Regions from separate parts of the Pseudoalteromonas phenolica genome, predicted to be linked through region 1. Evidence: predicted binding sites of a transcription regulator. Region 1 holds the regulator's gene; each other region holds the start of a gene.
The links. The regulator sigma-54, encoded in region 1, starts transcription at its own class of promoters, with help from an activator protein. The targets are predictions, from matches to a motif close to GTTGGCACGNNNNTNGNNT.
Positions count from the first base shown of each region.

Region 2: the regulator sigma-54 is predicted to act here: its motif matches at 828-846, upstream of PP2015_RS07110 (DUF1707 SHOCT-like domain-containing protein).
Region 3: the regulator sigma-54 is predicted to act here: its motif matches at 949-967, upstream of fliE (flagellar hook-basal body complex protein FliE).
Region 4: the regulator sigma-54 is predicted to act here: its motif matches at 951-969, upstream of PP2015_RS02045 (PspA/IM30 family protein).

Region 1 covers NZ_CP013187.1:330,043-332,250, forward strand. Annotated here, with positions in the region: gene ptsN (PTS IIA-like nitrogen regulatory protein PtsN) at 1-201, opposite strand, end outside; gene hpf (ribosome hibernation promoting factor) at 204-491, opposite strand; gene PP2015_RS01545 (RNA polymerase factor sigma-54) at 520-2,040, opposite strand; gene lptB (LPS export ABC transporter ATP-binding protein) at 2,088-2,208, opposite strand, start outside.
Region 2 covers NZ_CP013187.1:1,608,377-1,610,584, forward strand. Annotated here, with positions in the region: gene xthA (exodeoxyribonuclease III) at 1-617, opposite strand, end outside; gene PP2015_RS07110 (DUF1707 SHOCT-like domain-containing protein) at 973-1,638, shown strand; gene PP2015_RS07115 (DUF417 family protein) at 1,679-2,208, opposite strand, start outside.
Region 3 covers NZ_CP013187.1:1,073,082-1,075,289, reverse strand. Annotated here, with positions in the region: gene fliF (flagellar basal-body MS-ring/collar protein FliF) at 1-554, opposite strand, end outside; gene fliE (flagellar hook-basal body complex protein FliE) at 576-914, opposite strand; gene PP2015_RS04800 (sigma-54-dependent transcriptional regulator) at 1,115-2,208, opposite strand, start outside.
Region 4 covers NZ_CP013187.1:451,828-454,035, reverse strand. Annotated here, with positions in the region: gene PP2015_RS02050 (PspC domain-containing protein) at 1-139, opposite strand, end outside; gene PP2015_RS02045 (PspA/IM30 family protein) at 220-909, opposite strand; gene dusA (tRNA dihydrouridine(20/20a) synthase DusA) at 1,314-2,208, opposite strand, start outside.

The DNA of each region.
Region 1 (2,208 bases):
ATGAGGGATCGCTATACCCTTACCTATGCCCGTACTGCCTAATTTTTCTCGAGTCAGGAAGGCATCAAGGATTTCGTGAGCATTGTGTTCAGGAAGGTGCTGGCTCGCTAATTCACTAATGTACTCTAGCGCACGTTTTTTGCTATTAAAAAGGACCGCAGCTTTACTGCAGTCCTTGTTGATAATCGAGCTAAGTTTCATGGTTAGTGTCGAGTTAATTTCTCTTTATGTTTGATAACTTGGCGATCGAGTTTATCAACGAGTTTATCAATGGCTGCATACATATCTGAATGTTCATCTGAAGCGAAAATTTCAGCTCCATTTAAATGAACAGTGGCTTCGGCTTTTTGTACCAGCTTCTCAACATCTAAGATCACATGAACGTTGTTTATGTGATCAAAATGCCTTTCTAGCTTTGCAAACTTCGTGTTTACATAGTCTCTTAATGAATCTGTAATTTCTACGTGACGACCAGTTAAATTTAGTTGCATAAGCATTTTCCTTCTCTTGGTTTACGTCTTAAATCAGACTTTTACGCTGATTTGACGGTGGAATAGAGAGTGACTCGCGGTATTTTGCAATTGTACGACGTGCCACTTTGATTCCCTGTTCTGCCAATATATCTGCAATCTTGCTGTCGCTCAATGGCTTAGCAGTGTTTTCTGCAGCAATTAGCTTCTTGATCAATGCCCTAATCGCAGTGGATGAGCATTCACCTCCGTTTTCAGTGCTTACGTGACTTGAGAAGAAGTACTTCAACTCAAAAATGCCACGGGGTGTATGCATGTACTTCTGAGTGGTGACACGAGAAATGGTAGACTCGTGCATCTCGACCATCTCAGCAACATCATTTAAAACCATAGGCTTCATTGCCTCTGGTCCATGTTCAAAGAATGCCTGTTGTTGTTGCACAATGCAATTAGTAACTTTCATTAAAGTGTCATTACGACTTTCTAAACTCTTGATGAACCATTTGGCTTCTTGCAAGTGAGAACGTATGAACTGGCTGTCTGAGCTTGATTTAACTGAACGAGACATTGCCGCGTAATGATCGTTAACTCTTATTTTAGGCATGCATTCAGGGTTTAGTTCGACAATCCAACGGCCTTTCACTTTTTTCACTGACACATCAGGAATAACGTACTCAGATTCTTCACGGATAATACTGGCGGCAGGCTTAGGGTTAAGACTATGAATAAGCGTCATCACTTCTTTTAACTCAGGCTCTTTGAGCTTGGTCTTTTTCATGATGGTGCGGTAATCACGGCTAGCGAGTAAATCAATATGTTCGCTTAACACCATTTTTGTTTCAGCAATGAAAGGCGTATCTGCATCAAACTGATTGAGTTGAATACATAAGCATTCTTGTAAAGAGCGAGCCGCAATGCCTACAGGGTCAAATAGTTGAATGCGTTTTAATACAGCCTCAACTTCATCGAGTTCGATTAACTCTTCATCATTGCCTTCATTAATACTTTCGAGAAGCTCTTCAGTGCTGATAGTCAGTAGGCCTGCATCATCAACTGCTTCTACGATGGCAACGGCGATGGCTTTATCTGTAGGGCTAAACGGGGTGAGCTCTAATTGCCACATCAGGTATTCATGCAGTGTTTCAGTGGTTTCACCCTGATAAATGGTTTCGTCTTCAGGCATTGGACCACTGCTGGAGCTTGGAGCAGCGCTCATGTATTCGTCCCAAGTCACATCCATGGCTAGATCGTCACTGACCGTTTCTTTGCTAAGTGCTGCATCACTATCAAGCTCGTAATCGCTGGTCGGCTCCTCACCGTGACCATCATCAGCAGAATTAGAAAGTTGCTCGCCAGAGTCAGTATCTTTGGCTGCTTTGTCTGAATCATTGTCATCAGCACTTGGTTCTAGTTCTGATTCATCAACTTCAAGTAAAGGGTTGCTATCCAGCGCTTCTTGGATCTCTTGTTGCAGATCTAATGTGCTCAATTGCAGTAAGCGAATTGCTTGCTGCAATTGTGGTGTCATGGTTAGTTGCTGCCCCATGCGCAGCTGTAGCGATTGCCTCATGTATTTCTAACAATCCTTTTTGTTATTTGGATAATGTCTTGCATTAACTATAGACGGAATTGTTCACCTAGGTAGACGTCTCTAACGGTTTGATCAGCTAAAACTGATTCAGGTGTACCTGACGCGATTAATTCACCATGTGAAACAATATAAGCTTTCTCACAAACA
Region 2 (2,208 bases), 1.3 Mb from region 1:
TCTGGTGTTAATTCGCGGAAAGTATCTTTAAATCCCCAATCCATTAACGTCGCAAGCCACTCGCGTTCTTCTGGCTGGAATGAACATTTGCCCGTTTTCAGCCAACGCTTCTTATTTGGCTCACCAATACCGATATCTAAATCTATTGGTGAGATATTGATATCACCCATCACAATGACATTTTCTTCAGGCGTGTGATTTTCATTTAAGTGTGTCATTAAGTCTTTATAGAACTGACGCTTGTATGGGAATTTGGTTTCATGATTTATGTTATCACCTTGAGGGAAGTATCCATTATGAATGATCACATCTTCACCTTTGTCATTCTCGAATACACCTGAAATCATACGTTTTTGGGATTCTTCTGTATCAGTCGAAAACCCTTTTTTGATTGATTTAGCAGGTTTCTTTGACATCAGTGCGACACCATAATGTGCCTTTTGACCATGGAAATAAACGTGATAGCCCATAGCTTCTACATCTTCAACCGGAAACGCTTCATCGTGAACTTTGATTTCCTGTAAACCAATTACGTCAGGTTGATGTTTGTCGATTAATGCTTGCAATTGATGAAGACGAGCACGAAGGCCATTAATGTTAAATGAGATTACTTTCATAATTTGCGCTTATAGTTCTATATAATTTACGTACCATTTTAACATTGAAAGGGAGTTGCGAAAGCCCGAGATAGCAATTTAAATTATCTATCACTTTTTTCAATTTGGGAGATATGTTATTTATTAGTCAAAACACTCAAATTTTGGTGAGAAAGTAACTTGGTTAGAAATGCCAGCTGAATTAGTGCATTGAATTATAATGACTTTATTTTTGGTTCGGTTGTTGCTTTAAATTTAAGAAATGCAATTTTAATGGTACAACTTATTGAATGATTAAGTTGAATCAGTCACTCACTATACTAAACAGCTTAATTAAGTGTTACTGCAGATTGGTATTACATAGTAGGGAAATAACATGAGCGTCGTATTAGAAGATAGACCTATTGAACAAGTTAGAGAAGAAGTTATAGACAACCTAATTTACAACTATAGCCATGGTGTTATTTCCGCAGAGGCATTTGAAAGACGTTTAGACAAAGCGATGAGTACACAGGTTCACGCTGAAATCGTCGCCCTAACAGCAGATCTTACTATGCAAGCTGACGAGAAGTATACGGCGCAAAAAGATGCGAGCCTGAATATTAATTACGGACAAAAGTCTGCAGGTGACAAGCTAGATATTAAAACGGTTTTAGGAAACAGCACTCGAACAGGCAAATGGGCGGTACCAAAAGAAATTAACTTATTGAATGTGTTGGGTTCTACAACCTTAGACTTTTCCGATGCTGTATTTGAGCATCAAGAAGTCACAGTAAATGTAAATTGCATACTGGGTTCAGAGAAAATTTTAATCCCTGAAGGTGTAAATGTGATCTGCGAGGCTTTTTGCATTCTTGGTAACGTAGAAAATAAAGCGCCGTCAATTGCGCCGAAACAAGCACCGACTATAAAGATTAAAGGCAAACTGTGGTTAGGTTCAATTGACGTTGAAATTAAGCGCACGATTAAAGAAAAGTTTGTGAGCTTTGCCAATGAACTCAAGTCATTATTTGATGATGGCAGTTATGGTAAATATAAATAATCAGGATATAAGAGGGCACGCTAAACGTGCCCTTTTTTTATCATACTTTTTGTTCGGTAAACTTTAAAAAGAAAATCAAATTCGCAATAAACCATAAATCTTTAATTAAAAAGTGGCCAGTAGTAGATAAAATAGTTGATGTCGTAACTGCGCCTGGGGTTGTAGCTAAAAATGTTTGTGTCATGACAAAAACTGCAAGTGACATTAATACGCCAATCCAAAGTACTTTTTTGTTATATATGGCTGCAATTAAAAGTACGACAGCTAACAAATCATAAACACCAATTAAATTCGAGGCAGTTTGTAAATCCCAAACACTATACATCCAAGACATAAATGGTGAAGTTTGTAATAGGTCTTCGATACCTTGAGCTTCTATCAAGGTAAACTTCATACCCCCGATCCAAACGAGTACCACCAAAACTGGGAATATCGCTATCCACTGCATTGCATGCTGAGACAGTTTTGGATTAAGTAGACAAATGCCAATTGAGAGAAGCGCAAAATACTTGATTACACCTTGACCTGCTCCGATTACAGGAAACCCGCCCATACTTTCAATCCACATAC
Region 3 (2,208 bases), 740 kb from region 1:
TTTTCGCGACGCGCAAATACATTTTCTTTAGGTATAGCTAACAGTACTTTGGCACGGTTAATATCTTGCAGTTCTTCAATGGTACGAGCTAGTTGTTGCTCTCGGCTATGCTTAAGGCGCTCTCGCTCTAGGCGTTGGCTCACACCAAAGCCCATGTCTTGCATCAGAATATCTGTGCCAGAGCTTGGAGCTTGCGTGAAACCATCACGGGCCATTTGTAGTTTTATGGTTTGGTAATCGGTTTCGGCAACCATGATGGTGTTGCCTTCGAGCTCATAATCAATTTTTTGAGCATCTAGAAAGTCTAGAGTCTGGACTAACTCTTCGGTTGGGTACTGGCCCAGTGGACGCATATCAGGTTGGCGCGCCCAAATGATGATCGCGATTGCAATGGCCAAACAAATAGCTAAAGCAATAATAATAGTCACCTGGCGAAGCATATCAACGCCACTTAATGCGCTTAAATATCCCGACTTTTGCTCTTGCTGCTCTTCAGAGCCAGCGCCAGCAGTGCCATCGGTTAAGGTCAGATCGGTTGATTGATTCGTTGCCACGGTGCTACTCCACTACCCAGATTAAACTGGCATATTCATGATTTCTTTATAAGATTCTACAAGTTTATTTCTAACTTGTACCGTTGCTTCGAAAGCCACTGATGATTTTTGTGATGCTATCATGACTTCGGCAAGTGAAACACTTCTATCACCCATCTCTAGCGCCGTTACTTTTGATTTAGCATCTTTTTGTAAACCATTTACCGTATTGATTGCGTCTGACAGCAAATCGCCAAATTGCGCAGAAGAAGTCGCCGCGGTTTTTTGCACTGCAACTTCATTGGTTTTAATGGTATTTCTCGTTGCCTCTACTGCAAGAGACTGCATTTCTTGATAAAGAGAGTTTGGTTGGATTTTCATAACACCCACTCCAATAAAAACATATAACTTGTATAAGCACAAAACATGCCAAAAATTAAATCTTTATTTTCAGTGTGTTAAGGTGTTTTTATGTGAGTCGACTTTTTGACAACAATACCAATGCTTTTAATTGAGCGATCTATTTTGAGGATTGATATAATAAAGAGGCCAAGGTTTTGGCCTCTTATAGAATAGAGAAGTTATGCTGGTAAAAGGATCCCCATATCGCGCATTTTAGCGAGTTTATAACGTAAAGTTCTTGGACTCATACCCAGTACCTCAGCAACGTCTTTACGCTTACCATTGCACTTATGTAGCGTATCTAAAATAATTTGATGCTCTTTATCTTGTAAAGTCGCTTTATAATTTGCAGCATCATAACTTTCTATGTCACTGATTACAGGCTCAACCTGTCGCGCCTGTTGTTCCACATTTATCTGTGGTGACACTTCCGTATTCGTTGTTCTTGTAATTACTAAACTTGGTTGATAGTTTTCGATAAAAATATCTTCACCATGTACAGTATCGCCTTGCTGCAAAATCAAAGCACGTTGAACAACATTATCAAGCTCTCTGACATTACCAGGCCAAGAATGTGATAATAACTTTTGCTTTGCACTATCACTTAATTGCACTGCTGGCTTACCTGCTTTGCTGGTATGTCTTGCTAACAAGTGCTCAGCTAACACTACGATATCACCTGGGCGCTCATTCAGTGGCAGCCACATCAGAGGAAAAACATTCAAGCGGTAATATAAATCTTCTCTGAACTTACCTTCAGCCACCGCTTCTTTAAGTTCACGGTTACTGGTCGCCAAAACTCTGACGTCTAAGTCGATGGTTTTTCTGCCACCAAGTCGCTCAACTTCTCGCTCTTGCAACACGCGAAGTAGCTTTGCTTGTAAACCTAAATCCATTTCGGTGATTTCATCCAATAAAATGGTGCCTTTTTGTGCTTGTTCGAATTTACCCGGACATGCTTGAATAGCTCCTGTGAACGCACCTTTTTCATACCCAAACAAAGTAGCTTCGAGCATATTTTCAGGAATAGCCGCACAATTGATGGCTACAAAGGCTTCATCTTTGCGTTCTGATTTATCGTGAATGAATCGAGCCAATACTTCTTTACCCGAACCACTTGGCCCTAGCACCATAACGCTAGCATCAGATTTCGCCACTTTATTAGCAAGTTCAAGTAATTGAAGACTTTGTGGATCAGCAACCACCGGGCCCTCTGTTTCTTTTTCTTTTGCTGGCATGTAACGGCTAACCATATTTAGCAGCACTTCAGGCG
Region 4 (2,208 bases), 120 kb from region 1:
TTAAAAATACCAACAAAGTTAATACTCGAGTTAGCCATACTGGTAAATCAAAACGTTCTGCTAACCCAGCGCATACACCTGCAATTTTCTTTCTCGCTAAAATACGACGACATGTTTTCGTTGTTTGTTGCATATTCATAACCTTACTCCTGAAAAATTAGGGAGGCGCCTCGTTGCGCCGAGCCTGTCAAAACGAATTGGTACCAAGCAAACGTTTACTTACTGCGCAGAAGTCGATTGCTCTACAGTTTGCTTACCTGAGATTTTCTGCTTCAGTGCAGCAAGTTCTTCACTCAGTTTTTCGTCTTGTTCCATTTGTTTGAATTCTTGATAAACATCATTTTTACCAATGTCGTAGCTTTCAACTTGTGCTTCGATACGCTCTACTTTCTGTTCGAGTTGTGAAAAGCGTGCGCAAACATTTTGTACTTCTTCACTATTTAACGTGCTTCGCACTTTCAATCTTGCTACTGCACTATTTTGTGCTCTGTAAAATTGCTGCTGCTTTGCTTTCACTTCAGCAATTTTATTACTTAGCCTAGCTGCATCTTCATTAAGCTTGTGTAACGCATCTTCTAGTTGTGCCGCTTGTTTTTGATTTTCTTCCTGAGTATCTACAAGCTTTTGCTTTTCGATAAGAGCCGCTTTTGCTAAATCATCACGACCTTTACTTACGGCTAGCTCAGCTTGTTGCTGCCAATGTTCAATACCTTTTGCTAGATCTTCATGCTGCCTTGATAAGCCTTTTTGCTCTGCAATAATTTGTGCAGCAGTTGAACGACATTCAGCCAAGGCATCTTGTAACTCACTCTCAATCTGCGCAGTCATTTTTTGTGGATCTTCCGCTTTGTCTAAAAACGCATTAATTTCTGATTTTATAAGATCTTCAATTCTGTCGATTAAGGCCATTTTCTGCTCCTATGCATTTGGCAATTGGGTTACTAAAGCTATTCCAATCTTTGTGCCAAAATATAAAATCAACTAAAAACAATCACTTAACATTTTTAAGGAGTTTTTATAGAAGAGACAAATTTCATGATTTCGTTAAATAAACTAAAAAGTAGTCAATTTAGTTAACATGAAATTTTTTGTGGATTATTGTCGGGCTAAAGCCACGACCTATAGGTAAGACCCATCACGCTATTGTTGTAAGTCGTCGTTTACGGCGACAATCCAAGAACAGAAAACCCCTGATATGTAGGCGCGGGTTTACCCCGCGCATTTTCGCGCATTACGCAAAGTCATAATATATGAAAACAAAGAAGCCGCTTAGTTAAGCGGCTTCTCTTAGTATGTTTAAACTCTAGAAATTTTTACAGTTCAGGCACAAACGTTAGTGCTTTTTCCATTACCTCAATACCCGAGCCTTTCTTATGTCCATTCTCTGATAAGTGACGACGATATCCTCGCGCACCCGGTTGGTTTTGGAAAATACCTAACATGTGGCGAGCAATATGCCAGAAGTTCGCACCTTCGCTCATTTGCGCTTCAAAGTAATCATACATGCTGCGAACCACTTCATGGCGAGTCTGCGTAAACGCTTCACCACCGTACAAAAGCTCATCAACCTGCGATAACATAAATGGATTGCTGTAAGCTTCACGACCAACCATCACCCCATCAATATGCGTTAAGTGATGCTGACACTCTTCAATGGTTTTAACGCCACCATTTATACTGATGTGTAAATCTGGGTAATCTTTCTTCAACTGATAAACACGAGGATAATCAAGCGGTGGGATCTCACGGTTTTCTTTCGGGCTTAACCCCTGTAACCAAGCCTTACGCGCATGGATGATAAAGTCATCACAACCTACATCTTTAATCGCCTCAATCAACGTGGTTAAAAACTCATAACTGTCTTGCTCATCAATACCAATACGTGTTTTTACCGTAACAGGCACATTAGTTTGCGCTTTCATTGCTGCAATACACTCAGCCACCAGCTGAGGTTCAGCCATTAAACACGCACCAAAGCGACCGTTTTGTACCCGATCAGACGGGCAGCCTACATTTAGATTAATCTCGCTATATCCATATTCATCGGCTTTCTTCGCACACTTTGCCAATGCTTCAGGGTCTGAGCCACCTAGTTGCAGCGCCACAGGTAACTCATGTTCACCAAACGCCAAATAATCCCCTTTACCAAATAAAATGGCACCGGTCGTGATCATTTCTGTATACAACACAGCATGTTTAGACAATTTT